DNA from 2 places in the Streptomyces sp. NBC_01190 genome. Region 1 is predicted to be linked to the other one. Evidence: riboswitches for the same ligand, from Rfam matches in the RefSeq annotation. Region 1 holds a riboswitch; the other holds the start of a gene.

Region 1 (7,336 bases):
CACCCAGTTGGTGCCGGTCGCCAGCCCGTGCAGCAGCCCCCGCGACCGGAACCAGTAGACGTACGCGAAAGCGCCGTAGAAGAACAGGCCCTCGATGCAGGCGGCGAAGCAGATCAGATTGAGCAGGAAGCGGCGCCGGTCCGCGGCCGAGTCGAGCCGGTCGACGGTCTCCACCGAGTCCATCCAGCGGAAGCAGAACTGGGCCTTCTCCCGGATGGACGGGATGTTCTCCACCGCCGCGAACGCCGCCGTGCGGTCCTGCGGATCGGGCAGATAGGTGTCGAGCAGCGTCAGATAGAACTGGACGTGCACCGCCTCCTCGAAGAGCTGCCGCGACAGGTAGAGCCGCGCCTCCGGGGAGTTGATGTGCTTGTAGAGGGTGAGCACCAGGTTGTTGGCCACGATGGAGTCGCCGGTGGCGAAGAAGGCCACCAGCCGGCCGATCAGGTGCTGCTCGGCGGCGGAGAGCTTGGCCAGGTCGGTGACGTCCGAGTGGAGGTCGACCTCCTCCACCGTCCAGGTGTTCTTGATGGCGTCGCGGTAGCGCTCGTAGAAGTCGGGGTAGCGCATCGGACGCAGGGTCAGTTCGAAGCCCGGGTCGAGCAGGTTCTTCTGGCCGGCCGGTCCGGTCACGGGGGCCCCGGCGGTCGTTCCGGTGGCGGTCTCGGTAGTGGTCTCGGCGGTGGTCTCGGTGGTGCTGGTCATTACTGGCATGCCTCGCAGGACTCGGGGTTCTCCAGGGAGCAGGCGATCGCGTCCGCGTCGGGTGCCGGGGCGGGCGCCGGGATCAGGGCGGGCTGTGCGTCCGGGGCGGGCTGGGCATTCGGGGTCGCCTGGGCGGCGGTGTTCTGCCCCTGGGCCGCGCGGGCGATCCGGGTCGCCGGCCGGGACCGCAGGTAGTAGGTGGTCTTCAGGCCCTGCTTCCAGGCGTAGGCGTACATCGAGCTGAGCTTGCCGATGGTCGGCGTCTCCAGGAACAGGTTCAGCGACTGGCTCTGGTCGAGGAACGGCGTACGCGCCGCCGCCATGTCGATCAGGCCGCGCTGCGGGATCTCCCACGCCGTCCGGTACAGCGCCCTGACCTCGGCCGGGATCCAGCTGAAGCCCTGCACACTGCCGTTCGCGTCGCGCAGCGCCTCCCGGGACTGGCCGTCCCACACCCCGAGCCGCTTGAGGTCGGCCACCAGGTAGGAGTTGACCTGGAGGAACTCCCCGGAGAGCGTCTCGCGCTTGAAGAGGTTGGAGACCTGGGGCTCGATGCACTCGTAGGCGCCCGCGATGGAGGCGATGGTGGCGGTCGGGGCGATGGCCAGCAGCAGCGCGTTGCGCATGCCGACCGCCGCGATCCGCTCGCGCAGCGCGGCCCATCGCTCGGGCCAGTGGAACGCCACGCCGAAGTGGTCGGGGTGCAGCACCCCGGCGGCGGTACGGGTCTTGTCCCACGCGGGGAGCGGCCCATCGCGCTCGGCCAGCTCGCAGGACGCCTCATAGGCGGCGAGCATGACCCGCTCGGCGATCCTGGTGGACAGCGCCTTCGCCTCGGCGGAGTCGAACGGCAGCCGCAGCTTGAAGAAGACGTCCTGGAGGCCCATCACGCCCAGGCCCACCGGGCGCCACTTGGCGTTGGAGCGGCCGGCCTGCTCGGTCGGGTAGTAGTTGATGTCGACCACCCGGTCGAGGAAGGTCACGGCGGTGCGGACGGTCTCGTCCAGCCGCTCCCAGTCGATGCGTTCGGCCAGGTCGGCCAGGTCCGCGAAGCCGCCGAACCCGGCGTGGCCGAAGGCGCCGAACTCGGTGTCCGGCGTGCCCGCCGCGTCCCGCGGCAGCACGAAGGCGCCCAGGTTCACCGAACCGAGGTTGCACACCGCGGTCTCGCTGTCGTCGGTGACTTCGAGGATCTCCGTGCAGAGGTTGGAGGAGTGCACGGTGTGGCCGGGCAGCGCGGTCTGGTTGGCGGTGCGGTTGGCGGCGTCCTTGAAGGTCATCCAGCCCTGGCCGGTCTGCGCCAGGGTGCGCATCATCCGTCCGTAGAGCTCCCGTGCCGGGATCGTGCGCTGGGCGAGCCCGGCCGCCTCGGCCCGGTGGTAGGCCGCGTCGAAGTCGGCGCCCCACAGGTCCACCAGCTCCGGCACGTCGGCGGGCGAGAAGAGCGACCAGTCGGCGTCCGCCTCGACCCGCCGCATGAACTCGTCCGGCACCCAGTGGGCGAGGTTGAGGTTGTGGGTGCGGCGGGCGTCCTCACCGGTGTTGTCCCGCAGTTCGAGGAACTCCTCGATGTCGGAGTGCCAGGTCTCCAGATAGACCGCCGCGGCGCCTTTGCGCCGGCCGCCCTGGTTGACCGCCGCCACCGAGGCGTCGAGGGTCTTCAGGAACGGCACGATGCCGTTGGAGTGCCCGTTGGTGCCGCGGATCAGCGAACCGCGGGCCCGCACCCGGGAGTAGGGCAGGCCGATGCCGCCCGCGTGCTTGGAGAGCCGGGCCACCTGGTGGTAGCGGTCGTAGATCGAGTCCAGCTCGTCCAGCGGGGAGTCCAGCAGGTAGCAGGAGGACATCTGCGGGTGCCGGGTGCCGGAGTTGAAGAGGGTGGGGGAGCTGGGCAGGTACTCCAGCGCGCTCATCAGGCGGTAGAGCGCGGTCACTTCGGCCACCGCGTCCGTGGCGTCGTCCGAGGCGAGCCCGGCCGCCACCCGCAGCATGAAGTGCTGCGGGGTCTCGACGACCTGCCGGGTGATCGGGTGCCGCAGCAGATAGCGGCTGTGCAGGGTGCGCAGCCCGAAGTAGCCGAAGCGGTCGTCGGCGCCGTCGGCCGCCGCCCGGTCGACCAGCGCGTCCAGTTCGGCGGCGTGGCGGGCGGCGAAGCCGGCGGTGCGGTCGGCGATCAGGCCCTCGCGGTGGCCGACCGCGATCGAGGCGGAGAAGGACACCGCGCCCTGGCCGGCGGCCTCCGCCGCGATGGTCCGGGTGAGCAGCCGGGCGGCGAGCCGTGAGTAGGCCGGGTCCTCGGAGATGAGACCGGCGGCGGCCTCGGTGGCCAGCGTCCACAACTCGGCGGCGTCCGAGGCGGCGTTGCGGCCGCGCAGCGCCGCCGCGGCCACCCGGCCGGGGTCGGTGTCGGGGAGGTCCGCGGTGAGCGCCACCAGATGGCGCAGCAGTTCGCCGCCGGGCTTGTCGTCCGGTTCCGGCCGCGGTGGCGGGGTGCGGTCGACGTCGGCTGCTGCGGGCTCTACAGGCGCGATGGTCACGGTGGTGCTCTCCTCGAACGCGGCGGCGGCCATACGGGGAGGGCAGGTGGCAGGGCGACCGGCCGCGCGCCTGCGGGAGGCAGGCGGGCATGCCGTACCGCGTCCGCCGGCCCACACCGCGAGGCCCGGACACTCCTCCCGGACCTGGGCGGTCCGGGCGGTGTACCCCTGCCGCGTGCGTCGGCACGCGGCAGGTGGTTGCCGGCAGGCGATCGGGCTGTGCGGGGGCGCGGGGCGCGGCCGCTCACCGTTGCGGGGCAGCGCCGGATTCACACCGGCTTCCCCTGCGGGCAGCGGTGCTGAGCATACATGTTGTGGCCGCCGAACTTGCTGGACCTACATGTTGTGTCGTGTCGTCCTTTTGTGGACCGGCTCAGCCGGTGCCGACAGGTGGGCCGGCGGGCCCTCAGAAGCCGGGAAACCCGGCCTCGGCGGGGGTTTGGCGGGCCTGCGCGGTCCGCGCGGACGGCGGCGCGAGGCGCCCGGCCGGCTCCCAGGCCGGCTCGGCCGCCGCCTCGCGGAGCTGGCGGGTGATCTTCGCCTCATGGCGCAGGCCGAGGACGGGGACGAAGGTGAGGACGAGGAGGAGGAAGGCGAGGGCCGCGATGTCGAGGAGGATGGTCATGAGTCAAGTGTCGCCACGCTGATGACGCCGGACCAGTGGCAGGACTGTCGTACTACCTTAATATCCTGCCAACTGGCATCCTCGACAGCATGCTGAAGAACGTCGCCGTCCTGCTGCTCGAAGGTGTCCACCCGTTCGAACTCGGCCTGCTCTGCGAGGTGTTCGGCCTGGACCGGAGCGAGCAGGGGCTGCCGGTCTACGACTTCGCCGCGGTCTCGGCCGAAGGACCGCTGCTGACGACGCACGCCGGCTTCGGGGTGGCCGCGGCCGAGGACCTCGACCGGCTGGCGGAGGCCGATCTGGTCGCGGTGCCGGCCGCCGACACCCGCGTCGACCGCCCGTTCCCGCCCGAGGCGCTGAAGGCCCTGAGCCGGGCGGCGGAGCGCGGGGCGTGGGTGCTGAGCGTCTGCTCCGGCGTGTTCGTGCTGGGGGCGGCCGGGCTGCTGGACGGGCGGCGCTGCGCGGCCCACTGGCGGCACACCGAACTCCTCTCCGCGCGCCACCCGCTGGCCCTGGTGGAGCCCGACGTGCTCTACGTCGAGGACCGCGGGGTGATCACGTCCGCGGGATCGGCCGCCGGGATCGACGCGTGCCTGCACCTGGTGCGCCGGGAGCAGGGCACGGAGGTGGCCAACGGGATCGCCCGCCGGATGGTGGTGCCGCCGCACCGCGAGGGCGGCCAGGCGCAGTACGTGGACCGGCCGCTGCCGCGGGGCACCAGCGACACGGTGATCGGGGTGCTCTCCTGGATGGAGCGGCACCTCGACCGCGAGCTGACCGTCGAGGAGTTGGCCGCCCGCGCCCATATGTCGCCGCGGACCTTCGCCCGCCGCTTCCAGCAGGAGACCGGGACCACGCCCTACCGCTGGCTGCTGGGGCAGCGGGTGCTGCTGGCGAGGGAGTTGCTGGAGGGCACCGACAGCACGGTGGACACGATCGCGGTCCGGGCCGGCTTCGGCAACGCGGCCACCATGCGGCACCACTTCGCCCGCTGGACCGGCACCACCCCGCAGGCGTACCGGCGGACCTTCCGCGACCCGCGGCGGGCGCTGAGCGCGGGCTGACCGGCTCCGGGTCGCGGAAGGTCCCGTTGTGTTCCGGGTCGCGGAAGGTTCCCTACTGCCCCTGCTGCCCCTCTAAACGCCCGCTGGTTCGCGCTGCCCCGGCGCCGCGCCCGGCTCACCCGGTTCGCCGGGCCCGGCCGGCTTCACGACCGGCGCCTCGTCCGGCTCCGTCAGGTAGTCCGCCCGAGTGGTCTCGTCGACGCCCTCCGGCGCCTTGAGCGCCCGCAGCACCAGGGTGAGCACCACCGCGATCGCGAGATTGAGCACGAAGGCGCTGAGTCCGATGTAGCCCAGCTCGCCGATGCCCGGGATGTTCGCCGAACTGCCGCCGAAGTGCGCCTGGGTGGCGCTGGACTGCTGGTACGCCTTCCAGGTGCCGTACGCCATGCCCGCCGCCCAGCCGGCCAGCAGCCCCCAGCGGTGGAACCAGCGGGTGAACAGGCCGCCGACCACGGCCGGCACCGTCTGGAGGATCCAGATGCCACCCAGCAACTGGAAGTTGATGGCGACCGTCCGGTCCATGGTGAGGACGAACACCAGGGCGCCGATCTTCACCACCAGCGACACCAGCTTGGACACCTGGGTCTCCTGCGCCGGAGTGGCGTCCGGCTTGAAGAGGTCCTTGTAGATGTTGCGGGTGAAGAGGTTCGCCGCCGCGATGGACATGATCGCGGCCGGCACCAGCGCGCCGATCGCGATCGCGGCGAAGGCCACCCCGGTGAACCAGGAGGGGAACATGTTCTCGAAGAGCTGGGGGATGGCCAGTTGGGCGTTGTAGCCCTTGACGCCCTTGCCGACGCCGTCCGCGAGCGCCATGAAGCCGAGCATCGCCAGCAGGCCCAGCATCAGCGAGTACAGCGGCAGGATCGTGGTGTTGCGGCGGATGGTGTTGCGGCTGCGGCCGGAGAGCACCGCGGTGACCGAGTGCGGATAGAGGAAGAGGGCCATCGCCGAGCCCAACGCCAGCGTGGCGTAGGCCCATTGCGCCTGGGGGGCGGCCACCAGCGAACCGCGCGGCTTGCCGGTCACCGGGTTCGGCACCTTGTACGCGGCGTCGGCCTTGTCGAAGACGGCGTGGAAGCCGCCCAGCTTGTACGGGATGTAGATGATCGCCACCGCGATGACGATGTAGATCAGCGCGTCCTTGACGAAGGCGATCAGCGCCGGCGCCCGCAGCCCCGAGGAGTAGGTGTAGGCGGCCAGCACCCCGAAGGCGATCAGCAGCGGCAGGTCCTTGACGAACCAGTTGGCCGAGTCGCCGCCGCCCACCCCCAGCACGTCGAGGACCGCCTGCATGCCGACCAGTTGCAGCGCGATGTACGGCATGGTCGCGACGATCCCGGTGACCGCCATCGCCACCGACAGGCTCTTGGAGCCGAACCGGCCGCGGATGAAGTCCGAGGAGGTCACGTAGCCGTGCTTGTGGGAGACCGACCAGAGCCGCGGCAGGAAGAGGAAGACCAGCGGGTAGGTGATGATCGTGTACGGCACCGCGAAGAAGCCGGACGCGCCGGCCCCGTAGATCGCGGCCGGCACCGCCACGAAGGTGTACGCGGTGTAGAGGTCGCCGCCGAGCAGGAACCAGGTGATCCAGGTGCCGAAACTCCGGCCGCCGAGGCCCCATTCGTCCAGGTGCAGGGCGTTCTCCGCGCGGCGCCAGCGGGCCGCGAGGAAGCCGAGCACGGTGACCACGACGAAGAAGAAGACGCAGACGCCGAGCGCGACGCCGTCCACACCGTTGCCGCTGTGGTTCATCGGACCTCACCCGCCTTGCGCGCCCGCTCCTCGCGCCGCACCAGCACGTAGGCGGTCCAGGTCAGCGCGGCCGAGAGCGGCACCCAGAGCATCTGGTACCAGTAGAAGAAGGGGATGCCGATGAACCGCGGCGTCGTCCGGGAGTAGGAGCCGACCCACAGCAGGGCGACGAGGGGCACGAGCAGGCAGAGCCCGGCGACGATCCGCGGGCCGGTGAGGATCGGTGGTCGGTGTGCGGAGGTCTCTTGTGGCATACGTGCGGCTCCCGTCCCTGACGCAACGAGTGTGACTCGCGGGAATCTAGGGGACGGGAGGAGCGCGCGTCATCAGGTGTGCCGGGATCTCACCCGGCCGAGCGGCGAAAAACCAGGTCGGGGGGCTCGGTCACGCTCAGGCGGCTTAGCGGCTCGGGCAGTTCAGGCGGCTGGCGGCTGGCGGCTCAGGCAGTTCAGGCAGTTCAGTCAAGGGGGCGGCTCAGCCGCGCCACGAACTTGTAGCGGTCGCCGCGGTACACCGACCGTACCCACTCCACCGGTTCGCCCGTGGTGTCGATCGAGTGCCGGGAGAGCATCAGCATCGGCAGGCCGACGTCGGTGCCGAGCAGGCCGGCCTCGCGCGGGGTGGCCAGCGACGTCTCGATGGTCTCCTCG
Region 2 (7,336 bases), 3.9 Mb from region 1:
ATCGCCCTCGCCGGTCTCCTTGAAGGAGAAGGGCACGGTGATCAGCCGCCCGTCGAACTCCGGGATCGCCACCTGCATCGCCGCGTCCATCGGGGACAGCGCGGCGTCCGACTCCTCCCACGCCTTGCGCGAGGAGGTCAGACACAGCCCCTGGAGGATCGGCACGTCCAGTTCGGCCAGCGCGCCGATGTCCCACGCCTCGTCGTCGCCCCCCGCACTCGCCTCCGACGCGACGGTGCCGCCGGCCGCCAGCACGGTGGTGACAATCGCGTCGGCCCCGCCCAGCAGGCCGTAGAGCTCCGGGTCACCTCCACGAAGGGATCCGCAATACACAGGAAGGGCATTGGCGCCCCTGGCCTCGATCGCCTCGCACAAGGTGTCCACGAAGGCCGTGTTGCCGGCGAGTTCGTGGGCGCGGTAGAAGAGGACGGCGACGGTCGGGCGGCCCTCCTGGTGGGCGTACGCGCCGTGCCGGCCGAACTCCGGCATGGCGTGCGGCGGTTCGAAGCCCTCGCCGCTCATCAGGACGGTGTCGGACAGGAAGCGGGCCAGCTCGGCCAGGTTGGCCGGGCCGCCGGCCACCAGATAGCGCAACGCCTCCGCCACGACCCCGGCCGGCACGGACGACAGCGCCATCAGTTCGGCGTCCGGCACCGTCTCACCGCCGAGCAGCACCGTCGGCACCCCCGACGCGGCGAGCACGTCGAGCCCCCGCTCCCAGGTCCGCCGTCCGCCGAGCAGCCGGACGACGGCCAGATCGGCGCCGTCCAGCAGCGCCGGGAGATCCGTCTCCGGGTCCACCCGGGACGGGTTGCCGATGCGGTAGCCGGCCCCTGCCGCGCGGGCCGCCAGCAGATCGGTGTCGGCGGTGGACAGCAGCAGAACGGTGGTCATGGTGCCCCCGGTGCGATGAAGGGTAGGCCGGCGGGCGCGCCGTCCTCGATGAGCCGCAGCAGCGCGGCGGTGTCCATGTGCTCCTCGACCAGATCGCCGAGACGGTCCAACTGCGCCTCGCGCAACGCCTCGAAGACGGTGTCGGGGGCAGGCACGAAGCGGCGCCCCGCGACGGCGGCCACCTCCCGCAGGAACGCCCGGCGGAAGCCGTCGCTCTCCAGCGAGCCGTGCCAGTGGGTGCCCCAGACCGGCCCGACCCGGCAGCCGTCGAGGAACTCCTCGTAGCCGCCGTGCAGTTCGGCCACCCCGTGGTGGATCTCGTAGCCCGCCACCGGCTCGCCGTAGGCGGCGCCCACCGGCCGGGCCAGGGTCTTCTCGGCGGCGAACCGCACCCGGACCGGCAGCAGACCGAGGCCCGGCACCGTACCCGCCCTCGACTCCACGTCGTCCTCGATGAGTTCACCGAGGATCTGGAAGCCGCCGCACACGCCGAGCACCGGCCGCCCGGCCGCGGCCCGCTCCTTGACGGCGTCGGCCAGGCCCCGGGCGGTGAGCCACTCCAGCGCCCTGACCGTGCCGCGGGTGCCGGGCAGCACCACCAGATCGGCGTCCGCCAGCTCCTCCGGACGGTCCACGAACCGTACGAGGACGCCGGGTTCGGCGGCGAGCGCGTCCACGTCGGTGAAGTTGGACATCAACGGCACGGCCACCACGGCGACCCGCAGGATGTCCGCGCCGAGCGGCGCGGCCACCGCCGACTCGCGTACGGCGCCGCGCATCGACACCCGCAGGCCGTCCTCCTCGTCGATGCCCAGACCGTGGCTGTAGGGCAGCACGCCGAGGGTCGGCCGGCCGGTGAGGCCGCGCAGCATGTCGAGGCCGGGCTGGAGCAGGGCCGGATCGCCGCGGAACTTGTTGACCACATAGCCGCAGACCAGGTCCTGGTCCGCGGGCGAGAGCAGCGCGGTGGTGCCGAAGAAGGAGGCGAAGACCCCGCCGCGGTCGATGTCGCCGACCACCAGGGTGGGCAGCCGGCCGCGGCGGGCCAGCGCCATGTTCACGATGTCGGTACGGCGCAGGTTGATCTCGGCCGGGCTGCCGGCGCCTTCGCAGATCACCGTGTCGTAGCGCGCGCCCAACTCCTCCAGGCACCCCACCACCGTGTCGAGCAACTCGCCCTGCCTGCCGCCGTGGTAGCCGCGCGCGCTCAACTCGCCCACCGGCTTGCCCAGCACGATCACCTGACTGCTCCGGTCGCTGCCCGGCTTCAGCAGCACGGGGTTCATCAGCGCCGACGGCTCCACCCTCGCGGCTTGGGCCTGCATCGCCTGGGCCCGGCCGATCTCGGCTCCCTCCCGGGTCACAAAGGAGTTCAGCGACATGTTCTGCCCCTTGAACGGGGCGACCCGCACCCCTCTTCGCACCAGGAACCGGCAGATCCCGGCGGTGACCACGCTCTTGCCGGCGTCGCTGGTGGTCCCGGCGATCAGCAGACCCTTCATCGGGCGGCTCCTTCCGGCCCCAGGGCCGACAGTGCGGTCGACACCGCGAGCGCGAGCGCGCCCACGCGGCGGGAGAGCCGGACGGCCCTGGCGATGTCCGCGACCGTCGGGGCGGGAAAGGACGCGCCGAGGACCGGGCGGTGTTCGACCCGGCCTTCGTAGGAGAGCGTGCCGCCGAGTCGGCGGCGCAGGGCCCCGGCGAAGGCGGCCTCGACGGGGCCCGCGTTGGGGCTCGGATGGAACCGGGCGTCCCGGCGCCAGGTGCGGAGCGCCGATCCGGGATGCGGTCCCGCCAGCACCGCGAGCGTCGCGGTGAGCCGGGCGCCGGGATAGCCGAGGACGTCGTCGAGCCGGGCCGAGGCCCAGCCGAAGCGGCGGAAGCGGGGGGACTTGTGGCCGACCATGGCGTCCAGGGTGTTGGCCGCGCGGAAGCCGACGAGCCCGGGCACCCCGCCGACCGCGCCCCACACCAGAGCGCCCACCACGGCGTCGGAGGTGTTCTCGGCGACCGACTCCACCACCGCCCGCGCGATGCCGTCCGCGTCCAGCGCCAGCGGGTCCCGGCCGCACAGCCGGGGGAGCAGCTCGCGGGCGCCGGCCAGGTCGCCCGCCTCCAGCGCCGCCGCGACCCCCGCCGCCTCCCGGGCCAGCGAAGTGCCGCCGAGCACCGACCAGGTGGCCAGCGCGGTCAGGGCGACCGACAGCGCGGCGCAGGACCGTACGGCGTTTTTCGCCAGCACCGCGGCGCCGACCGCCCCGCCGGCGCACAGGGTCGTGTACACCGCGCCGCTGCCCCGGTCGTCCCGCCACATCCGGCGCTCCAACGCGCCGGCCGCCCGCCCGAATCCGGCGACGGGATGGCCGCGGCGCGGATCACCGGCGAGCAGGTCGCCGAGGAAGCCGAGCACGGCACCGTACGCGAACACGCGATCGGCACGCACTCGCTCAGCCCGCCGTCGCGCTCCGCGCGGACCAGCCGTCGAGGCCTTCAGGTATCGGTGCGCGCGTGCCGGGCATGCGTTAGGTCCTCACTCAGGGTCCGCGCCCTGGCTCGACGTGACCGGCGGTGAGAGTCTCCTGGCTCCCGGATCGACGCGCTCCCCGCCTTCCAGCCGGCGGACCGGCCGTGACGTACGGGTCGGGAGCGCGCTCCCCGGTGACAGTGGCGGGACCGCGCCGGATTCGCACCGGACTTCCTCTCCTGCCGCCGTATGGCTCCCGGCAGTTCACCACGCCCGCCAAACCGCGTCAACTCGCCCTTGACCTGCGCGGACGGAGCGTGGCGGGGTCCACCCGCCGGCGCGGTGCCCCGGACCAGCCAACCGGGGTCACGCGACGATGAGTTGGATGCCGTAGCCGATCGCGGCCGCGCAGGCGGCGAAGCAGAGGCAGGCGCCGGCCCGGGGCAGGGCGGCGGTCGGCCGGGACAGGCCGACCACGCCGAGGGTGAAGATCCCCACCAGGCCCACGGTCGAAACCAGGGTGACGACGAGGACGGTGCCGAGGGCGTGCCAGTCGATGGTCATGAGGAGTCCTTGGCGGGGGAGTCAGGCGGTGGTGGGCGCGGAGTTGGCGGGGCCGGGAGCCGGGGCGGAGAGCGGAGCCGGGGTGGTGGCCGTGGGGGGTTTGACGGCCGTGGTCGGTTTGCCGGGCGGCGCCACCGGAGCGGCGGTCCGGCCGGTCGCCGCCTGGCCGGGAAGCCCGGTTGCCGAGAGGCGCGTGGCCCGGGTGTTGGCGGGCGTCTTCACCAGCGTCACCGGCGTCACCGGCGCCGGCTCGGGGTCGTTGACGTTGGCGTGGGTGACCGGCTCGCGCCGGGCCGCCGCCCGGACCGCCACGCAGGCGGCGAGGGCGAGAGCGGCGACCAGGCCGACTCCCCAGGCACCCCGGTCGGCGAGCAGCGCCGCGCCCGCCGCGACGAGTCCGGCGGCCGGCAGCGTCAGGCCCCAGCCCGCGGCCATCCGGCCCGCGGTGCTCCACCGCACCACCCCGCCGCGCCGCCCGATCCCGGCGCCCATCACCGCGCCCGAGCAGACCTGGGTGGTGGACAGCGCGAAGCCGAGGTGGGAGGAGGCGAGGATGGTGACGGCGGCGCCGGTCTGGGCGCTGAATCCCTGCGGCGGCTCGATGTCGGTGAGGCCCCGGCCCATGGTGCGGATGATCCGCCAGCCGCCCAGATACGTACCGAGCGCGATCGCGCTGCCGGCCGAGACGATCACCCACAACGGCGGGTCGGAGTGCGGGGCGATCGCGCCGCCGGTGATCAGCGCGAGGGTGATCACGCCCATCGTCTTCTGCGCGTCGTTGGTGCCGTGGGCCAGGGAGACCAGCGCCGCCGAGGCGATCTGCCCGGCCCGGTAGCCCTTGGCGGTCGCCGCCGGGTCCGCCCGCCGGCTCAGCCGGTAGGTGAGGCGGGTGGCGAGCGTCGCGGCGAGCCCCGCAACGACCGGCGCGGCCACCGCCGGGATCAGGACCTTCATGACGACCGCGTCACCGTTGACCCCGTGCGTGCCGACCGAGACGAGGGTCGCGCCGATCAGGCCGCCGAAGAGCGCGTGCGACGAGCTGGACGGCAGCCCGGCCAGCCAGGTGAGCAGATTCCACAGGATGGCGCCGACCAGGCCGGCGAAGATCACCTCGGGGCGGACGCCGGCGGATTCGTCGATGATGCCGCCCGAGATGGTCTTGGCCACCTCGACCGACAGGAAGGCGCCGAGCAGGTTGAGGACGGCGGACATGCCCACCGCCGTCCTGGGCCCCATGGCGCCGGTGGAGATGGTGGTGGCCATCGCGTTCGCGGTGTCGTGGAAGCCGTTGGTGAAGTCGAACACGAGCGCGGTGGCGATCACGATTCCGATCAGGAGCGTGATGTGTTCCATGGACCCAGGATTCGTTCGGTCGGGAAGGGGCGAGCCGACCGTACGGAGATCTGATGAACGGAAGGTGAACTGGGGTCGTCTTCGCGGTGCTGATATGAACGGGTTGTAAACGTGGAGGTAAGGCGGCCGGAACGGCAGCGGAACGGAGCCGGAACGGGGGTTGCGGATGTTGCTGCCCGACGCCGTTGGCCGGGTCGGCCGGGTCAGCCGGGTGGGTGGGCCCGGTGGATCGGCCGGGTCGCCGGGCGCCGGGTCAGTGGCCGGTGAGGCGGTCGGTGAGCCGCGCCAGCGGGTGGGTGGCGGCGCTCTGGCCGGTCGACTCGCGCCGGTCGGCCGCCCGGTAGGCCGCGTACACCCCGTGCACCGCCGCCCAGCGGAAGGGCTCCGGCTCCCAGCGCCGTACCCGGTGGCCCACCCAGGGCAGCCCGGTCAGCTCGGTCGGGCCGCCCTGCCCGGAGTCGAGCCGGACCAGGTCCCGCAGGGTGCGGGCGGCCAGATTGGCGGTGGCCACCCCGCTGCCGACATAGCCGCCGGCCCAGCCGAGCCCGGTGGTCCGGTCCAGATGGACGCTCGCGCACCAGTCCCTGGGAACCCCCAGTACGCCGGACCAGGCGTGGTCCACCGCGGCGTCGGCCGTCGCGGGGAAGAAGCGCACCAGGATCGCGCGGAGCGCGGCCACCGTAGCCGCCGAGGTGCTCCCGTCGTTGTCGGTACGGGAGCCGAAGCGGTACGGCACGCCCCGGCCGCCCAGCGCGATCCGGTCGTCGGCGGTCCGCTGGGCGTACATATAGGCGTGCGCCATGTCGCCCAGGGTCTCCCGGCCCTCCCAGCCGATCGCCGCCCACACCGCGGCGGGCAGCGGCTCGGTGGCGATCATCGAGGAGTTCATCGGCAGCCAGGTGCGGCGATGGCCCGGCAGCGCGGCGGTGAAGCCCTCGGTGCAGCGCAGGAGGTAAGGCGCGCGGACCGTGCCGTACGGCGTCACCGCCGCGTGGGGGCGGATTCGGTCCACCGGGGTGGACTCGTGGACGATCACGCCGAGCCGTTCCGCCGCCTCGGCCAGCCCCCGCACGAGCTTCGCCGGGTGCACACGGGCGCCGTGCGGTGTCCAGGTCCCGCCGAGGGTGCCGGCCACCCGGATCCGGTCCGCCGACTCCGCCGCGCCCAGCAGCAGGCGGTCCTTCTCGCCGAAGGCGGTCTCCGTCTCGTGATACGCCGTGAGCCGTGCCAACTGGGCGGGGGTGCGGGCCACTTCCAGTACGCCGCCGTGCTCGATGTCCGCCTCGACGCCCTCCTCGGCGGCCACCCGGACCACCTCGCCCACCGTGTCGTTCATCGCCCGCTGGAGGGCGACCGCGGCGTCGTGGCCGTGCAGGGCCGCGTAGCGGTCGCGGCCCGCGATGCCGTTGTAGAGCCAGCCGCCGTTGCGGCCGGAGGCGCCGTAGCCGCAGAAGCGGGCCTCCAGGACGACGATCCGCAGCGAGGGTGCCGCCTTCTTCAGGTAGTACGCCGTCCACAGCCCGGTGTAGCCGCCGCCGACGATCACCACATCGGCGTCCGTGTCGCCCGCCAGGGGTGCGCGCGGGACGGGGAGGCCGGTGGCCGCGTACCAGAAGGAGACGCCGCCGTTGACGGTGGGCATAGTCGCACCTGCGAATCCGTAGCGGGTTTGTGAGCTGGCCTGGCGGTATGTCCGGGGGGTGCGCCCGAGGGTCCGGCGCCCCGGGGCCCCGTGGCCGGGACGCTACTGCCGCGCCGGCCACCCGGGCAATGAGCCGACGCCTCGACCTTGGGGTCGGCGGTGCCCCTCCAGGGGCGCGAGGACCTGCGCGCTCGGGTTGTCACCGGCCGGGTGGGGCTGTTGCTGTCGTTTCCGGACCACCGGCCGGTGGTGGATTCCTCGCGCAGTTCCTCGCGCCCCTTGCGGGGCCCGTGCTGCGCCTTGCGGTCCTTTGCCGTGCTCGCGTCGACTCTGCGGTCGGCGGTGCCCCCTCAGGGGCGCGAGGAACTGCGCGCTCGGCCGCCGCGCGCCCGCGGGTCGTCACCGGCCGGGTGGGGCTG

The links. Region 1 has a riboswitch for cobalamin ahead of OG519_RS23460 (ribonucleoside-diphosphate reductase subunit alpha). Riboswitches for the same ligand answer to the same signal wherever they lie in the genome.
Region 2: linked by a shared signal. The riboswitch ahead of OG519_RS07000 (cobalamin biosynthesis protein) and the one ahead of OG519_RS23460 (ribonucleoside-diphosphate reductase subunit alpha) in region 1 are both predicted to bind cobalamin.

The regions. Positions count from the first base shown of each region.
Region 1 is NZ_CP108580.1:5,556,219-5,563,554, forward strand. It holds gene OG519_RS23455 (ribonucleotide-diphosphate reductase subunit beta) at 1-570, opposite strand, end outside; gene OG519_RS23460 (ribonucleoside-diphosphate reductase subunit alpha) at 705-3,242, opposite strand; cobalamin riboswitch at 3,428-3,583, opposite strand; gene OG519_RS23465 (hypothetical protein) at 3,649-3,867, opposite strand; gene OG519_RS23470 (GlxA family transcriptional regulator) at 3,957-4,931, shown strand; gene mctP (monocarboxylate uptake permease MctP) at 5,004-6,686, opposite strand; gene OG519_RS23480 (DUF3311 domain-containing protein) at 6,683-6,940, opposite strand; gene OG519_RS23485 (GntR family transcriptional regulator) at 7,144-7,336, opposite strand, start outside.
Region 2 is NZ_CP108580.1:1,641,408-1,648,743, reverse strand. It holds gene cobN (cobaltochelatase subunit CobN) at 1-894, opposite strand, end outside; gene OG519_RS07005 (cobyric acid synthase) at 891-2,396, opposite strand; gene OG519_RS07000 (cobalamin biosynthesis protein) at 2,393-3,337, opposite strand; cobalamin riboswitch at 3,467-3,596, opposite strand; gene OG519_RS06995 (hypothetical protein) at 3,725-3,922, opposite strand; gene OG519_RS06990 (inorganic phosphate transporter) at 3,944-5,275, opposite strand; gene OG519_RS06985 (NAD(P)/FAD-dependent oxidoreductase) at 5,529-6,917, opposite strand.